4 regions of the Rhodococcus sp. 06-1460-1B genome follow, and region 1 is predicted to be linked to each of the others. Evidence: riboswitches for the same ligand, from Rfam matches in the RefSeq annotation. Region 1 holds a riboswitch; each other region holds the start of a gene.
What was found. A riboswitch is a leader RNA that binds a small molecule or an ion and turns the genes downstream of it on or off. The one in region 1 is predicted to bind S-adenosylmethionine.
Positions count from the first base shown of each region.

Region 2: another riboswitch for S-adenosylmethionine. It lies ahead of CH268_RS14605 (aminotransferase class V-fold PLP-dependent enzyme); the one in region 1 lies ahead of CH268_RS19680 (amino acid ABC transporter permease).
Region 3: another riboswitch for S-adenosylmethionine. It lies ahead of CH268_RS26420 (bifunctional o-acetylhomoserine/o-acetylserine sulfhydrylase); the one in region 1 lies ahead of CH268_RS19680 (amino acid ABC transporter permease).
Region 4: another riboswitch for S-adenosylmethionine. It lies ahead of CH268_RS15360 (aminotransferase class V-fold PLP-dependent enzyme); the one in region 1 lies ahead of CH268_RS19680 (amino acid ABC transporter permease).

Region 1 is NZ_NOYS01000033.1:286,200-290,632, reverse strand. Features, by position in the region: gene CH268_RS19690 (hypothetical protein) at 1-323, opposite strand, end outside; gene CH268_RS19685 (hypothetical protein) at 366-1,565, opposite strand; SAM riboswitch class I at 1,801-1,894, shown strand; gene CH268_RS19680 (amino acid ABC transporter permease) at 2,108-2,968, shown strand; gene CH268_RS19675 (amino acid ABC transporter ATP-binding protein) at 2,965-3,762, shown strand; gene CH268_RS19670 (ABC transporter substrate-binding protein) at 3,805-4,433, shown strand, end outside.
Region 2 is NZ_NOYS01000026.1:28,829-33,261, forward strand. Features, by position in the region: gene CH268_RS14605 (aminotransferase class V-fold PLP-dependent enzyme) at 12-1,343, opposite strand; SAM riboswitch class IV at 1,398-1,513, opposite strand; gene CH268_RS14610 (Pls/PosA family non-ribosomal peptide synthetase) at 1,709-4,433, shown strand, end outside.
Region 3 is NZ_NOYS01000043.1:269,028-273,460, forward strand. Features, by position in the region: gene metX (homoserine O-acetyltransferase MetX) at 1-870, opposite strand, end outside; gene CH268_RS26420 (bifunctional o-acetylhomoserine/o-acetylserine sulfhydrylase) at 879-2,228, opposite strand; SAM riboswitch class IV at 2,383-2,505, opposite strand; gene CH268_RS26425 (MFS transporter) at 2,877-4,016, shown strand; gene CH268_RS26430 (ABC transporter substrate-binding protein) at 4,018-4,433, opposite strand, start outside.
Region 4 is NZ_NOYS01000026.1:188,231-192,663, forward strand. Features, by position in the region: gene CH268_RS15355 (Pls/PosA family non-ribosomal peptide synthetase) at 1-2,452, opposite strand, end outside; SAM riboswitch class IV at 2,648-2,763, shown strand; gene CH268_RS15360 (aminotransferase class V-fold PLP-dependent enzyme) at 2,818-4,149, shown strand; gene CH268_RS15365 (hypothetical protein) at 4,304-4,433, shown strand, end outside.

The DNA of each region.
Region 1 (4,433 bases):
ATCGCGGCGATCACAGCAGGGAGATAGTCGCCTGCGGCGACACACACGAGACTGCCGAGACCGAACAGAATCAGTGTCGTACGGGGAAGAAGCCAGGTCGGCTTTCGGTCGGTTCGCCTGAGCGCGTACAGAATTGCGGCTGCGACCGCCACGAGGATGGCGCTGTGAGCGGCCAGACGTATCGAATCGGACGTGTCGGCCGCTTGGAAAGTGCCGATCACGACCAGCGAACCGAGAAAGACGACACTCGCTGCGTTCAGCTGCCGATAGCGCGGCGTTCTTCGAAAGCCATCGTCACCGATCCTGGCTTTCCGCACGTGCATGGGTCGAATTCTCGCACGAGGGTGGTGGAGTTCGTCGACCCTCTACAGATCCAACCCGGGGGCGGTTGCGAGCTCGACGAGCGAATCGACTGCGATGGTGTCGTCGAAACGCAACTGCACCACCGTGTTCGACGGTCTGAGCACACTGAGCCACTCGGTCGGTTCCGTCCCTATCGTGCGCAGGTCGGACCTGCGGGTCACCACGGTGCCGTCGGGTATAACACTGCGCACCGCGTCCGGATCGTCGGGCCAATCCTTGTTGTCCTCGAGGGATATCTCGACGTTCAGCTGTGCGGTGCCGCGCGAGGTGGTGAGAACGACTGCATTGCAGGCGCTTCCGCTTCCCGAGCGACCTGGCATCAGGTCGCCCACAGCAACATCGGTGGATGTGTTCGGAAACGTGGTTTCCCACTGCGTCTGGAGTGCCGATCCGATGCGCTCGACCACATCGCGTGGGAGTGGGGGAACGGGGAACTCGCGCGGTGATCCACAGTCGGCTCGCGCTGGTTTCGTACCTTCGGGGACGCGTGCGCTCACCCGCAGTTCGGGATTCGAGACGATGTCGCGGAGCTCGTCGGCCTCGAGGGGGAGTTCGGCCTCGGCTCCTTCGTTCGAAGTCCGTGCGTGGACGGTGGTGTCCGGGAAGTATGCGGTCGCTGTGCGTCGATGCGTCGATACCCCGTCGTACTCGGACACCGCATCCAGCACATCGACGACGGTGCCGTCGGGCAGCGTGGTCCGTTCGTCGACCGATCCCTCGGTGCACGGCGGAATCGCATCGTCCCACGCCTCTGCCGAGACCCGAAGTGGTGCAGCGACTCCTGCACGATCGACAACCCCGGATGCCGTGCTGTCCCCACTGATGTCCTCTACGGTCATGCCGCCCGACAGTTCGGCATTCTTCGAGTAGATCTGTATCGGTTGGAACACCAGTGAATTCGAGGGGGACGCGAACTGCACTTCGACGTCTGCGGGCAAGGAGCGAACCAAGGACTCCGACATCGCCGACGCCTTCTCGGCCGTCAGCCACGGGTAGTCGGGGTTGTCGTACGTGCCTGGGTAGGAACCGGTCAGGAAGGAGAACGTCTCGCCGGCGGGAACAACGACGTCACAACCCGGTATGTCCTCGACCTCGGGTTGCGAATCATGGGTGATTCCGGCTGCCACACAGCCCGCGGTGACGATCGCAGCGACGACCACGGCGTCGATCCACACTCCACTACGCCGTATGTCGAGTCGCACACGACAAGCCTAATCGGTGATCGAGTGGCTCACGAGTAGTGCGCAACTCCCGGTTCCGGTCCGAAGACCTGTTCTTCACATCCAGCGGCCCGCGTCGAATCCGGCGGCTCGGTGCCGGGGCATATTCAGCTGACACTCGGCAAACATCGTCGGTGGCAAGGGTTGAAATCATAGTGATTGTAACCGAATGCGCACGTGCACTTGACTTTTCGATAGATTGTTCTGTACGTTCCTGTCACCATCCAGAGCGACCGAGAGACCTTGGCTCGATGACGTCGCAGCAACCCCGCCATACGGCGTGTGGGTGCTACCGCCAGGACCGATGGAGGCACGCCCGATGAACATCGGTATCTGTACGCACGCTTGACCGATCGGCGTACTCACAGCACGAAATCTTCGAAAGGCAACCCAGCGATGATCGCTGCCCATCCGACCCGGCGGTTCCGGTGACTCAACTCGACTCTCGTCCCGTTGCGGATACGACGGACGACATTCCCGACGAACAGCTCGTCGTTGCACGCACGTGGCACCCGTGGCGCTGGGTGATCGCGGTCGCAACGCTGATCGTGGTCGGTCAGTTCCTGCACGGCTTCGTCACCAACCCCGGCTGGGATTGGGGCACCTTCGCGCAGTACTTCACTGCAGCATCGGTGAAGTCGGCGCTGTGGTTGACCATCCAGCTCACCTTCTGGGGAACGCTGATCGGTTTCGCCATCGGTATCGGCCTGGCGGTGGCCCGGCTGTCCGACAATCCTGTGCTGCAGGTTATTTCCTGGTTCTACATCTGGGCCTTCCGTTCCATCCCGTTGATCGTGCAGCTTCTGTTCTGGTTCAATATTGCGTACCTGTACCAGACTCTGTCTTTGGGAATTCCGTTCGGTCCCAGCTTCTTTCAATTCGACGTCAACAGCGTCATCAGTGGATCGACGGCGGCCATCATCGGCCTGGCCCTGCACCAAGCGGCCTACTCCGCCGAGATCGTTCGGGCCGGCATCATCTCCGTGGACCAGGGGCAACTCGAAGCTGCAGCAGCGCTGGGTATTCCGAAGAGGCGGGAGTTCTTCAAGATCGTTCTGCCGCAGGCGATGCGAGGGATTCTCCCCAACGCAGCCAACGAGGTGATCAGTCTGTTCAAAGGCACGTCGATCGTGTCGGTGATGGCCATTGCCGAATTGTTCTATCAGGTGCAAGTCATATACGGACGCAACGGGCGCGTGGTTCCGCTGCTCATGGTCGCGACCGTCTGGTACATCATTCTGACGTCGGTGCTGTCGATCGTGCAGTTCTACGTCGAGCGGCACTACGCCAAGGGCGCGGTACGCAACATTCCGCTGACGCCGATCCAGCAGATTCGCCACAAGCTCTCCAACGTCCCCTTCGCGCCGAGAGGGGCAACCCGATGACCACTCTCGATGCCTCCACATCCACTGCCGCAACGAGATACGCGGTCGAGGTGCGCGGCGTCCACAAGTCCTACGGCGGGCTCGAGGTGCTCAAAGGCGTCGACCTCCTCGTACGTCCCGGTGAGGTGACCGCGATTATCGGCCCCTCGGGTTCGGGCAAGTCGACCCTGCTGCGCGCTCTGAACCATCTGGAGAAGGTGGACCAGGGCACCGTCCGGATCGACGGTGATCTGGTGGGATATCGGCGCAAAGGCAACAAACTGCACGAACTCAGCAACAGGGAGATTCTGCGGCAGCGTTCCCAGATCGGTTTCGTGTTCCAGAACTTCAACCTCTTCCCGCACCTGACGGTGCTCGAGAACGTCATCGAGGCCCCGATCTCGGCGCAGAAGCGCACGCGCTCCGAGGTCGAACCCGAGGCGCTGGCTCTCCTCGAACGAGTCGGAGTGCACGCCAAAGCCCACGATTATCCGCGACGACTCTCCGGCGGACAACAGCAGCGGGTCGCCATCGCGCGTGCACTTGCCCTGCGTCCCACAGTCATTCTGTTCGACGAGCCGACGTCAGCGCTCGACCCCGAATTGGTGGGAGAGGTTCTCGAGGTCATCCGCGGCCTGGCACGCGATGGTGCCACCCTGGTGATCGTCACGCACGAGGTCGGGTTCGCCCGCGAGATCGCCGACACCGTCGTCTTCATGGATGGCGGCGTCATCGTCGAACAAGGCTCTCCTGCAGAGCTTCTTGATTCACCCCAGGAGGAACGCACCAAGTCGTTCCTCGCTCACGTTCTCTAGCTCTCACTCATGCTTCACCTGCACCCACGAACGGGGAAAGTCATGTCCGGATCATCTCGTAGGCTCGCGGTAGTAGCGTCGGCATTCGCTGTCCTGGCACTCACTGCGACAGCATGCAGCGAGCCCACTGCCGAATCTCAGGTCGTCACCGAGGACGGCGGATCGTTCGATCTTTCACCCGAGCAGGCCGACCGCGTTCGCGCCCAGAAGGTCGACGAAATCGCAGCGGAAGTGCCGCAAGCGATTCGCGATCGCGGCACCCTGATCGTCACCGGGGCGGGCGGTACCGCGCCACCGCTGCGTTTCTACGCGACCGACGACACCACCATCGTGGGGTCCGAGGTGGACTTCTCGTACCTGATCGCCGACATTCTCGGTCTCGACGTCGATCTTCAGGTCGCAGATTGGTCGCAGAACTTCGTGAAGATCGACTCCGGCGAGAACGACGTGTTCATCTCCAATGTCACCGTCACCGAGGAGCGCAAGGACAAGTACGACTTCGCGACCTATCGACTGGACAACCTCGCTTTCGAGGCGCAGAAGGACACCGATTGGACAGTCGAGAAGCGTCAGGACATCGCAGGCAAGAAGATCGGTGTCGGCTCCGGTACCAACCAAGAGCAGTTGCTGGTCGACTGGAACGAGCAGAACGTAGCCGAGGGTCTGGCTCC
Region 2 (4,433 bases), on a different contig from region 1:
ATGACGCCATGCTAACTGCCTGTGGGGCTGCACGGGGATCCAACCCCGGCGGCCCCGTCGGCCAGGGCGGGGAACGGCCGACGGTCCGGTACGGGGTTCCACCACCCGGCTTCTTCGGCGTAAGCCCATGTCGGCCCGGACTCGACGAACGCTGCCAACGCGTCGACGAGTCGGTCCACGTCGGCCGAGGAACTGCCGAGACCGATACTGGCCCGCACGGCACCGTCGGCATGACCGAGCCGGCGCAGCAGCGGGTGGGCGCAGAACTTTCCGTCGCGCACTCCGATGCCGTGTTCGGCCGACAGGTACGCCGCCACTTCACCGGGGTCGTGGCCGGCGACGGTGAAGGTGACGATGCCGACGACGTCGGGCGCGTCGGCCCACACCTGCAGCAGTTCGACACCCTTCAGTGCGGCCAACCCGTCCCGCAATCGGGTGGACAATTCCCGCTCGTGCGCCGTCGCGGCATCCTCGTCGAACGACGCGATGGCCTCGCACGCCGCCGCCAGCGCGGCGACTCCGAGCACGTTGGGCGTTCCCGCCTCGTGACGCTGCGGTGCGGGAGCCCAGTCGGTGTGCTCGATCGTCACACTGCGCACGGCACCGCCGCCGGCCAGGTGGGGCTCGCCCGCGTCGAGCCAATCACGGCTTCCCACAAGCACACCCGCGCCGAACGGGGCGTAGAGCTTGTGACCGGAGAACGCCAGATAGTCCACACCGAGTGCGGCGATGTCCACTCGACGGTGCGGAACGAGCTGTGCGCCGTCGACGACGATCCGGGCACCGTGGCGATGCGCGAGATCGGCCAGTTGCTCGATGGGGAGCACTTCGCCGGTGACGTTCGATGCACCCGTGATGGCCAGTAGCGCAGCAGGTTTCGCAGCCAGTTCGGAGTCGAGCCGGGCGAGCGTTTCGGCCAGCGTCGATGCCGCGACCACCACTCGGCGATTGCGCCACGGCAAGAGGTTGGCGTGGTGTTCGATATCGAGCACCACGGTATCCCCCGGCACGCACGCGGCCAACAGATTGAGCGAATCGGTGGTGTTGCGTGTGAACACGACCACTGAATTCGTCTGTGCACCAACGAATTCAGCCACGGTCTCACGCGCCTTCTCGTACGCCGCGGTGCACACCCGAGACGCGTAGCCGGCCCCGCGGTGCACGCTCGAATAGAACGGCAGCAACTCCGCGATCCGATCGGTCACTGCGGACAGCGCAGGCGCGCTGGCCGCGTAATCGAAATTGGCGTAGGTGCACGTGCCGCCGTGAACCAACGGAACCTGCAACTCCGTGCCGGAAACAGGGGCAAAAGGGGTGCAGGGACGGGAAAGTACAGACGTCATGACAGATCAAGCCCTCACGTTCGAGGGACCCGCAACGGAAGATATTCGTGAACGAGTCCGCGCTTGCCGCACCGATTGTTCGGTGTCAGCCTGGTCGTCACCCGGAGCACCCCACCGCGAAGGAGGGTTGCCGACCAGCAAGCCGGGGCTCGATGCTGGTACTCGTGACCGTGGTCAAGACACTGGCAAACCCGCCACGGTTTTGTCAAGCCGGGGATCGCTCCGACACAGCAGTAGGATTTCCGCGGTGGGAAGGCGCGCTCGTTCACCTGCTGGCAAACAGAACGTGAGATAACCAACGGCGCTGCTTTCCCCAGCACCACAAGAGTCATCTGCCAACGAACGAGAAGGACACCCGGTTGCCTGTGCACCAAGAGAACGATCTGCCGGGTTCGAGCACGGATATCGCACCTGCTCCGGCCGCGTTTCTCCGCTCGCCCCTTGCCCCGCCGGCCCGCACACTGATCGACGTACTGCAGGAGACCGCCGATCGCTTCCCGGATGCACCCGCGATCGACGACGGGACGGTGTCGGTCAGCTACGCCGAACTGCTGGACGACATCGCTGAGGGCGCCCAGTGGCTCGCCGACGCCGGTGTCCGGCGCGGCGACCGCGTCGGCATCAGGATGCCGTCGGGGTCCTTCTCGCTCTATGTCGCGATTCTGTCGATCCTCGACGTCGGGGCTGCGTACGTACCCGTCGACGCCGACGATCCGGAAGAGCGCGCCGAATTGGTCTTCGGTGAGGCGCAGGTGACGGCCATCGTCACTGCGGGCGGAATCGCTGCCGGCACCGCGCCGAAACAGAATGCGCCCGAACTGGGTGCCGGTACTCCGGTGCCCGAGCTGCCCACACCCGAGGACGACGCGTGGGTGATCTTCACCTCGGGTTCGACCGGAACCCCCAAAGGTGTTGCAGTCAGCCACCGTAACGCCGCGGCGTTCGTCGACGCCGAGGCCCGCATGTTTTTGCAGAAGGATCCGCTGGGTCCGGGCGACCGAGTGCTCGCCGGTCTGTCGGTGGCATTCGACGCCTCCTGCGAGGAGATGTGGCTGGCGTGGCGGCACGGTGCCTGTCTGGTGCCCGCGCCGCGGTCGTTGGTGCGGTCCGGTTTCGATCTGGGGCCGTGGCTCGTCTCCCGCGACATCAGTGTCGTTTCGACGGTGCCCACGCTCGCGTCGCTGTGGCCCGCAGTAGCGCTGGAAGCGGTGCGGCTGCTCATCTTCGGCGGCGAGGCCTGCCCGCCGGAGCTGGCCGAGCGGCTCGCCGTCGAGGGCCGCGAGGTCTGGAACACGTACGGTCCCACCGAGGCGACGGTCGTCGCCTGTGCGGCGATCATGGACGGCAAGGGCCCTGTCCGGATCGGCCTTCCCCTCGACGGGTGGGACCTGGCTGTGGTCGACGGTTCGGGACTACCCGTGCAGGTGGGTGAGATCGGCGAGCTGGTCATCGGCGGCGTCGGACTCGCGCGGTATCTCGATCCGGCCAAGGATGCCGAGAAGTACGCGCCCATGCCATCTCTCGGGTGGGAACGGGCGTATCGCAGCGGCGATCTGGTCAAGCTCGAGCTCGAAGGGCTCTTGTTCCAGGGTCGCGCCGACGATCAGGTCAAGCTCGGCGGGCGACGCATCGAGCTCGGCGAGATAGACAATGCGCTGCAAGCACTTCCGGGCGTCGGCGGCGCGGCGGCCGCCATCCGCAAGACGGCGGCCGGAAACTCGGTGTTGGTCGGATACCTCGCCAGCACCAATCCCGATTTCGATCTCGAAGCCGCACGCGAATTGCTCGCCGAGCAGTTGCCCGCGGCATTGGTGCCCAGGCTTGCGCTGGTCGACGAGATGCCCACGCGCACCTCGGGCAAGGTCGACCGCAACGCGCTGCCGTGGCCCCTGCCCGGCATGGCAGGAGCGTCCGCGCTCGGTGGGACGGCGGGCTGGGTGGCCGAACTGTGGACCAACATCCTCGGTGCGCAGGTCTCGGACGAGAGCGCCGATTTCTTCGCCAACGGGGGCGGCTCGCTCTCGGCCGCCCAGTTGGTGACGGCACTGCGCGAACGGTTCCCCGAGATCACCGTCGCGCAGCTGTACGACCACCCGCGGCTGGGTTCGCTGGCGCAGTATCTGGATGATTTGAAGCCGGTCGTCGAGGCCGTTCCCCGTGCGGTCGCCCCGACGTCGCGCACCGCGCAATGGGCGCAGATCGCGGCAACGGTTCCGTTGACCACCCTGACCGGATTGCAGTGGGTCACCTGGCTCGGGCTGCTCTTCAACGTCATGTCCTGGTTCGGCGACGTGCCCTGGGCCCCGACGCTGTCGTGGTGGTGGGTGCTCGTGGCATTCGTCCTGTTCATCACTCCGGTCGGCCGCATGGCGATCTCGGTGATCGGATCTCGCATCCTGTTGGCGGGCTTGAAACCCGGTGCGTATCGACGCGGCGGCAGCATGCACATCAGGCTCTGGGCGGCAACACGATTGACCGACGCCAGCGGTGCCTCGAACCTCTCGGGTGCGCCGTGGATGGTCTACTACGCGCGTGCGCTCGGTGCCAAGATCGGCAAGGGCGTCGACCTGCACACGATGCCGCCCGTCACCGGCATGCTCGAACTCGGCGACGGCTGTTCCATCGAGCCCGAGGTCGACCTGTCCGGGCACTGGATCGACGGCGATCTCGTCTACATCGGCGGCATCGAAATCGGTGCCGGTGCCACCGTCGGCGCACGCTCCACGTTGTTGCCCGGCACCAAGGTCGGCAAGAACGCGGTCGTCACGGCAGGCTCGGCCGTCGTCGGACGAGTGAAGGCCGGTCAGATGTGGTCCGGCTCGCCGGCTCAGAAGGTAGGCAAGGCCGACCATCCGTGGCCCGCCGAGACACCGCCGCGCGCCACGAAATGGGTGTTCGCGTACGGCGTCGCGTCCCTGTTCCTGTCCGGCATGGCACTGTTCTCCATCGGCGTCAGCCTCGTGCTGATGGGCTGGTGGATTCACACCGCGGACTCCGTGTTCGACGCCTTCGAACGTGGCCTGGTGATGTTGCCCGTCGCGACGCTGGTCTCGTTGGCGGTGTTCGCACTGATCACCGTCGTCGCGGTGC
Region 3 (4,433 bases), on a different contig from region 1:
CATCGCTTCGCTCAGAAGAACGTACGTCGCCGCGTCGAATCGATTGACCAGTTTGGCGGCCTGATGCTCGAGGTAGCTCTGCGCGGAGTACCTGCCGCCGGCCCACGGATCCTCGTCGTTCTGCGGAGAGTTTCCGAACCGAATGTCGAGTTCGCTCTCGGTTCGGTACGTCAGATGCGCGATGCGACGAGCGATTCCGAGTCCGGCGGTCGGGGCGGTGCCGGTGTCGTGGTAATTGCCGCCGAGCCAACCCGGATCGGCCTTGATCGCGGCGATCTGGGTGGTTTGTGTCCCGATCTGGTCTGCTGTCGCGCGGGCACCGACGGCGAGCACCAGCGCGGCACCCACCCGATCCGGATGTCCCACAATCCATTCGAGGGTGCGCATGCCGCCCATCGACCCGCCCACGACGGCGGCGAACCGATCGATGCCCAGAACATCGGCAACCGCGACCTCTGCCGCCACCTGATCGCGAATCGAAATTTCCGGGAAGCGAGAACCGTACGGGGTGCCGTCGGGGGAGATGCTGCTCGGCCCGGTGGTGCCTCCGCATCCGCCGAGCACGTTGGTGGCCACGACACACCATTCGTCGGTGTCGATGGGGCTGCCCGGGCCGACCATCCCGTTCCACCAACCGGGCAGTACGTGGTCGGCATCCGGCGGTCCCGAAACGTGGGAATCACCGGTCAACGCATGTTCGACGAGCACGACGTTGCTGCGATCGGCCGCCATCTCGCCCCAACGCTGCACCGCCACGGTCACGTGCGGAATATGAGAACCGTTCTCGAGATCGAGACCACCGATGTCGACGGTTCCCAACCGCCCGTCCGGAGACGGAAGGACCGCCTCCGGACGAACGCCTGTGTTCAAACTGTGGCTCAAGACGCCGCCGCGCGGAAGCCGACCTCGAGATCGGCGATGATGTCGTCGATTCCTTCTATACCGACGGCCAGACGCACGAGGCCGGGAGTGACGCCGGAGGCCAACTGCTCTTCCGGGGTCAACTGCGAATGCGTGGTGGACGCGGGATGGATGACGAGAGAACGCACGTCTCCGATGTTAGCCACATGACTGTGCAGAGTGAGAGCGTTGACGAACTTCTTGCCCGCGTCCACTCCTCCTTTCAGCTCGAACGCGATGATCGCGCCCTGCCCCTTCGGGAGCAGCTGCTGCCCGCGCTCGTACCAGGGCGAGGACTCGAGTCCGGCGTAGTTGATCGAGACGACGTCGTCGCGACCGGCCAAGAAGGCGGCCACCTTCTGCGCGTTCGCCACGTGCCGCTCGATTCGAAGACTCAACGTCTCGAGGCCCTGGCTGATCAGGAACGCATTGAAGGGTGACACAGCAGCCCCGATGTCACGCAACAACTGCACCCGCGCCTTCAGGGCGAAGGCCGGAGCGCCGAGATCGGCGAAGACGACACCGTGGTAACTCGGATCCGGGGTGGTGAAGTTGGGGTGACGGCCCTGCGTCCAGTCGAACGTTCCGCCGTCGACGATGACGCCCGCGATCGCCGTGCCGTGACCGCCGAGGTACTTCGTCGCCGAGTGCACCACGATGTCGGCACCGTGCTTCAGCGGCTGCAGCAGGTACGGCGTCGCGACGGTGTTGTCGACGATCAGCGGAATGCCGTTCTCGTGGGCGATCGCCGAAATGCCGGGGATATCGAGAACGTCGTTCTTCGGGTTGGAGATCGTCTCACCGTAGAACGCTTTGGTCGACGGTGTGATGGCCGCGCGCCACTGCTCGAGATCGTCCGGATCGTCGACGAACGAGACGGTGATCCCCAGCTTCGGAAGCGTGTAATGGAACAGGTTGTACGTGCCGCCGTAGAGCCGCGGGCTCGAGACGATGTGATCGCCCGCCTCGGCGAGATTGAGAATGGCGAACGTTTCTGCTGCCTGGCCCGACGCGAGCAGAAGCGCTGCGACGCCCCCTTCGAGAGCGGCGATGCGCTGCTCGACGACATCCTGCGTGGGGTTGATGATGCGGGTGTAGATGTTGCCCGGTTCCGCCAGGCCGAACAGTGCGGCCGCGTGATCGGTGTTGTCGAACGTGTACGAGGTGGTCTGGTAGATGGGCAACGCACGAGCCCTGGTGGTGCCGTCCGGTGTCTGACCCGAATGGATCTGCTTGGTCTCGAAGCTCCAGTCGGCTGCGGGATCGGTGAACGGATCCTCGGTGGGTGCTCCGGTGGCGTCGACGACGTCGGGGGTCGAATCGGTCATGGCTGGTGATACTCCGTTTTCTCAGACGTGTTTTCTGTCGAATGAAGCTCGAGAACTCGAGCGTTACGGGGCGTATCGGTACAGCAACACATGAGAACCTCCTGACATGCCTCGGCCCGTGGGGACCGAAGATCAGTGGGTCCGCTTCGGAGCGGACCCGCGCTTGTCGATACGACACGGATGTGTTGCATCGGCCTGGTCGTTCACCCGGGGCACCCCACCGCGGTTGGAGGGTTGCCGGCCAGCAAGCCGGGGCTCGATGCTGGCACTCATGACCTGGCAGGAATCTTAGCGGGTACGGGTGTCTCGGGGGAACGAGGGCGCTCACGACCCTCGAGCAGATGCTCTGGTGAGGACAATCACCGCCCGACGACTCGAAAACGAGTCGCCTCGGGGAAGACAATGAACACGACGAACGTTGTGCCGTCCGGTCGGGCTGTACTGAATCGATCCACCAGGTCGTCGATTTACCAGGTCGTCGATCCACCAGCCCCTGGCCCGCTCTGTAATCCGATTGCTTACGAAGGTTGTTCTGCTGTGACTGTCACCGATTCCGCTCTCGCCAGAAACGTCAGCGCCGTGCGCGGCAAGGTGTCGAGTGGGTTGAGCGTCGGCCATCGACCGCACTCGACCCGCCGCAGGCTCGCCATGCTGGCCCTGTCCATCGGCGGCTTCGGCATCGGCACCACCGAATTCGCGTCGATGGGCCTGCTCCCGGACATCGCGACGACGATGGGAATATCGGAGCCGTCGGCCGGCCACATGATCTCCGCCTACGCGCTCGGCGTCGTCGTCGGTGCGCCGACAATCGCCGCTCTTGCGGCGCGTGTTCCTCGGCGCATGTTGTTGCTGGCGCTGATGGTGGCGTTCACTCTCGGCAATCTCGGGACGGTCTTCGCGCCGAGTTTCAACGAGTTGGTGGCCTCCCGGTTCGTGGCCGGTCTGCCGCACGGCGCGTATTTCGGCGTTGCCGCACTGGTGGCGGCGCACCTCGCTGAGCCGGGCAAACGAGCCAAGGCCGTCGCGATGGTGATGATGGGTCTATCGGTGGCGAACGTCGTCGGTGTACCGGTGGCGACCTGGATCGGCCAGGCCCTCGGGTGGCGAAGCGCATTCGCCCTCGTCGCCGTGATCGGGTTGCTCACCGTCAGTGCACTCGTCCTGTGGATGCCGCGACTCGACGCCATGCCGACCACCAGCCCGATCACCGAGCTCGGTGCCCTCCGCCGTGGCCAGGTGTGGATGACCCTGTTCGTCGGCATCGTCGGATTCGGCGGCATGTTCGCGGTGTACACCTACATCGCGTCGACCCTGACCGACGTCGCAGGCCTTGCCCGTGCACTGGTTCCGGTGGCCTTGATGATCTACGGCCTCGGCATGGTTGCCGGCAACTACGCGGGCGGTTGGTTGGCCGACAAGTACAAGCTCAAAGGCACCTTCATCGGGCTGGCCGCGACCGCGGTGTCCCTGGCCGTCTTCGTCGTCGCGGCTCACAACCCGGTGACCGCGCTGCTTCTCGTGTTCTTGATCGGCGCGTCCGGCTCGTCCGTCGTCCCCGGACTTCAGACCCGTCTGATGGACGTGGCGGAGGACGCGCAGACTCTCGCCGCGTCACTCAACCACGCGGCGTTCAACCTGGCCAATGCCATCGGAGCCGCGGTGGGCGGCGCGGTGATCGCCGCAGGTCTCGGCTACACGGCACCGGCCGCCGTCGGCTCGGGTCTCGCTGTTGCCGGCCTCGGCGTTCTGTCCGTCGCCATGTGGATGGAGAAGCGCTCCGCGGCATGAGTCAGGACGTGATGGTGGTGGCGGTGCCGCCGAGCGCCTCGGAGAGTGCCGGAGCCACCTTGTCGATCACGTACGGCAGGCTCAGCACACTCGTGAAGTAGATCGCCCCCGCCGTCACCCCATCGGTGAAGACGAGGTTGCCGTCCTTCACCGGCTGCAGAGCGTTGTACACCGGTTCCTTCTCCAACTGGCCGCGATCGCCCGGGTTCTCCGTTCCCCAGATCAGCACGTCTGCAGTGTCGAGGACCGACAGGTTCTCCAGCGGTATGCTCGCCTGCGCACTGCCGTCGGCCGGCACGAACGCGTCGATGTCGTCGGGGATCACAAGACCGAGCTTCGTCAGGAAGTCGGTGCTCAAACCGTCCTGGTACGCGATGGCCTTGCCCTCGTAGAACGCGTTCTGCAAGAAAATCGCCT
Region 4 (4,433 bases), on a different contig from region 1:
CGGACCACATCTGACCGGCCTTCACTCGTCCGACGACGGCCGAGCCTGCCGTGACGACCGCGTTCTTGCCGACCTTGGTGCCGGGCAACAACGTGGAGCGTGCGCCGACGGTGGCACCGGCACCGATTTCGATGCCGCCGATGTAGACGAGATCGCCGTCGATCCAGTGCCCGGACAGGTCGACCTCGGGCTCGATGGAACAGCCGTCGCCGAGTTCGAGCATGCCGGTGACGGGCGGCATCGTGTGCAGGTCGACGCCCTTGCCGATCTTGGCACCGAGCGCACGCGCGTAGTAGACCATCCACGGCGCACCCGAGAGGTTCGAGGCACCGCTGGCGTCGGTCAATCGTGTTGCCGCCCAGAGCCTGATGTGCATGCTGCCGCCGCGTCGATACGCACCGGGTTTCAAGCCCGCCAACAGGATGCGAGATCCGATCACCGAGATCGCCATGCGGCCGACCGGAGTGATGAACAGGACGAATGCCACGAGCACCCACCACCACGACAGCGTCGGGGCCCAGGGCACGTCGCCGAACCAGGACATGACGTTGAAGAGCAGCCCGAGCCAGGTGACCCACTGCAATCCGGTCAGGGTGGTCAACGGAACCGTTGCCGCGATCTGCGCCCATTGCGCGGTGCGCGACGTCGGGGCGACCGCACGGGGAACGGCCTCGACGACCGGCTTCAAATCATCCAGATACTGCGCCAGCGAACCCAGCCGCGGGTGGTCGTACAGCTGCGCGACGGTGATCTCGGGGAACCGTTCGCGCAGTGCCGTCACCAACTGGGCGGCCGAGAGCGAGCCGCCCCCGTTGGCGAAGAAATCGGCGCTCTCGTCCGAGACCTGCGCACCGAGGATGTTGGTCCACAGTTCGGCCACCCAGCCCGCCGTCCCACCGAGCGCGGACGCTCCTGCCATGCCGGGCAGGGGCCACGGCAGCGCGTTGCGGTCGACCTTGCCCGAGGTGCGCGTGGGCATCTCGTCGACCAGCGCAAGCCTGGGCACCAATGCCGCGGGCAACTGCTCGGCGAGCAATTCGCGTGCGGCTTCGAGATCGAAATCGGGATTGGTGCTGGCGAGGTATCCGACCAACACCGAGTTTCCGGCCGCCGTCTTGCGGATGGCGGCCGCCGCGCCGCCGACGCCCGGAAGTGCTTGCAGCGCATTGTCTATCTCGCCGAGCTCGATGCGTCGCCCGCCGAGCTTGACCTGATCGTCGGCGCGACCCTGGAACAAGAGCCCTTCGAGCTCGAGCTTGACCAGATCGCCGCTGCGATACGCCCGTTCCCACCCGAGAGATGGCATGGGCGCGTACTTCTCGGCATCCTTGGCCGGATCGAGATACCGCGCGAGTCCGACGCCGCCGATGACCAGCTCGCCGATCTCACCCACCTGCACGGGTAGTCCCGAACCGTCGACCACAGCCAGGTCCCACCCGTCGAGGGGAAGGCCGATCCGGACAGGGCCCTTGCCGTCCATGATCGCCGCACAGGCGACGACCGTCGCCTCGGTGGGACCGTACGTGTTCCAGACCTCGCGGCCCTCGACGGCGAGCCGCTCGGCCAGCTCCGGCGGGCAGGCCTCGCCGCCGAAGATGAGCAGCCGCACCGCTTCCAGCGCTACTGCGGGCCACAGCGACGCGAGCGTGGGCACCGTCGAAACGACACTGATGTCGCGGGAGACGAGCCACGGCCCCAGATCGAAACCGGACCGCACCAACGACCGCGGCGCGGGCACCAGACAGGCACCGTGCCGCCACGCCAGCCACATCTCCTCGCAGGAGGCGTCGAATGCCACCGACAGACCGGCGAGCACTCGGTCGCCCGGACCCAGCGGATCCTTCTGCAAAAACATGCGGGCCTCGGCGTCGACGAACGCCGCGGCGTTACGGTGGCTGACTGCAACACCTTTGGGGGTTCCGGTCGAACCCGAGGTGAAGATCACCCACGCGTCGTCCTCGGGTGTGGGCAGCTCGGGCACCGGAGTACCGGCACCCAGTTCGGGCGCATTCTGTTTCGGCGCGGTGCCGGCAGCGATTCCGCCCGCAGTGACGATGGCCGTCACCTGCGCCTCACCGAAGACCAATTCGGCGCGCTCTTCCGGATCGTCGGCGTCGACGGGTACGTACGCAGCCCCGACGTCGAGGATCGACAGAATCGCGACATAGAGCGAGAAGGACCCCGACGGCATCCTGATGCCGACGCGGTCGCCGCGCCGGACACCGGCGTCGGCGAGCCACTGGGCGCCCTCAGCGATGTCGTCCAGCAGTTCGGCGTAGCTGACCGACACCGTCCCGTCGTCGATCGCGGGTGCATCCGGGAAGCGATCGGCGGTCTCCTGCAGTACGTCGATCAGTGTGCGGGCCGGCGGGGCAAGGGGCGAGCGGAGAAACGCGGCCGGAGCAGGTGCGATATCCGTGCTCGAACCCGGCAGATCGTTCTCTTGGTGCACAGGCAACCGGGTGTCCTTCTCGTTCGTTGGCAGATGACTCTTGTGGTGCTGGGGAAAGCAGCGCCGTTGGTTATCTCACGTTCTGTTTGCCAGCAGGTGAACGAGCGCGCCTTCCCACCGCGGAAATCCTACTGCTGTGTCGGAGCGATCCCCGGCTTGACAAAACCGTGGCGGGTTTGCCAGTGTCTTGACCACGGTCACGAGTACCAGCATCGAGCCCCGGCTTGCTGGTCGGCAACCCTCCTTCGCGGTGGGGTGCTCCGGGTGACGACCAGGCTGACACCGAACAATCGGTGCGGCAAGCGCGGACTCGTTCACGAATATCTTCCGTTGCGGGTCCCTCGAACGTGAGGGCTTGATCTGTCATGACGTCTGTACTTTCCCGTCCCTGCACCCCTTTTGCCCCTGTTTCCGGCACGGAGTTGCAGGTTCCGTTGGTTCACGGCGGCACGTGCACCTACGCCAATTTCGATTACGCGGCCAGCGCGCCTGCGCTGTCCGCAGTGACCGATCGGATCGCGGAGTTGCTGCCGTTCTATTCGAGCGTGCACCGCGGGGCCGGCTACGCGTCTCGGGTGTGCACCGCGGCGTACGAGAAGGCGCGTGAGACCGTGGCTGAATTCGTTGGTGCACAGACGAATTCAGTGGTCGTGTTCACACGCAACACCACCGATTCGCTCAATCTGTTGGCCGCGTGCGTGCCGGGGGATACCGTGGTGCTCGATATCGAACACCACGCCAACCTCTTGCCGTGGCGCAATCGCCGAGTGGTGGTCGCGGCATCGACGCTGGCCGAAACGCTCGCCCGGCTCGACTCCGAACTGGCTGCGAAACCTGCTGCGCTACTGGCCATCACGGGTGCATCGAACGTCACCGGCGAAGTGCTCCCCATCGAGCAACTGGCCGATCTCGCGCATCGCCACGGTGCCCGGATCGTCGTCGACGGCGCACAGCTCGTTCCGCACCGTCGAGTGGACATCGCCGCACTCGGTGTGGACTATCTGGCGTTCTCCGGTCACAAGCTCTACGCCCCGTTCGGCGCGGGTGTGCTTGTGGGAAGCCGTGATTGGCTCGACGCGGGCGAGCCCCACCTGGCCGGCGGCGGTGCCGTGCGCAGTGTGACGATCGAGCACACCGACTGGGCTCCCGCACCGCAGCGTCACGAGGCGGGAACGCCCAACGTGCTCGGAGTCGCCGCGCTGGCGGCGGCGTGCGAGGCCATCGCGTCGTTCGACGAGGATGCCGCGACGGCGCACGAGCGGGAATTGTCCACCCGATTGCGGGACGGGTTGGCCGCACTGAAGGGTGTCGAACTGCTGCAGGTGTGGGCCGACGCGCCCGACGTCGTCGGCATCGTCACCTTCACCGTCGCCGGCCACGACCCCGGTGAAGTGGCGGCGTACCTGTCGGCCGAACACGGCATCGGAGTGCGCGACGGAAAGTTCTGCGCCCACCCGCTGCTGCGCCGGCTCGGTCATGCCGACGGTGCCGTGCGGGCCAGTATCGGTCTCGGCAGTTCCTCGGCCGACGTGGACCGACTCGTCGACGCGTTGGCAGCGTTCGTCGAGTCCGGGCCGACATGGGCTTACGCCGAAGAAGCCGGGTGGTGGAACCCCGTACCGGACCGTCGGCCGTTCCCCGCCCTGGCCGACGGGGCCGCCGGGGTTGGATCCCCGTGCAGCCCCACAGGCAGTTAGCATGGCGTCATGACCGTGAGTGTCGTGTCGCGTGGCAATCGCCACTGGTGCAACAGGTATGTCGATCTGTGCCGCACTGCGTCCGGGTCGTGTTCGAGTTCGGCTCCGCTCCGACCGCATGCGCATCCCGACCGACGAATCAGGACCACCACTCATGTCGCACAATCACACCCGCATAGCCATCGAATCCGCTGACGTCTGGACCGAACTGACCGTCGGGCCCGAGGTGAACACCATCAGAATCGTTGCCTCGGACCTGCGGGAAGCTCAGCAACAACGCACCC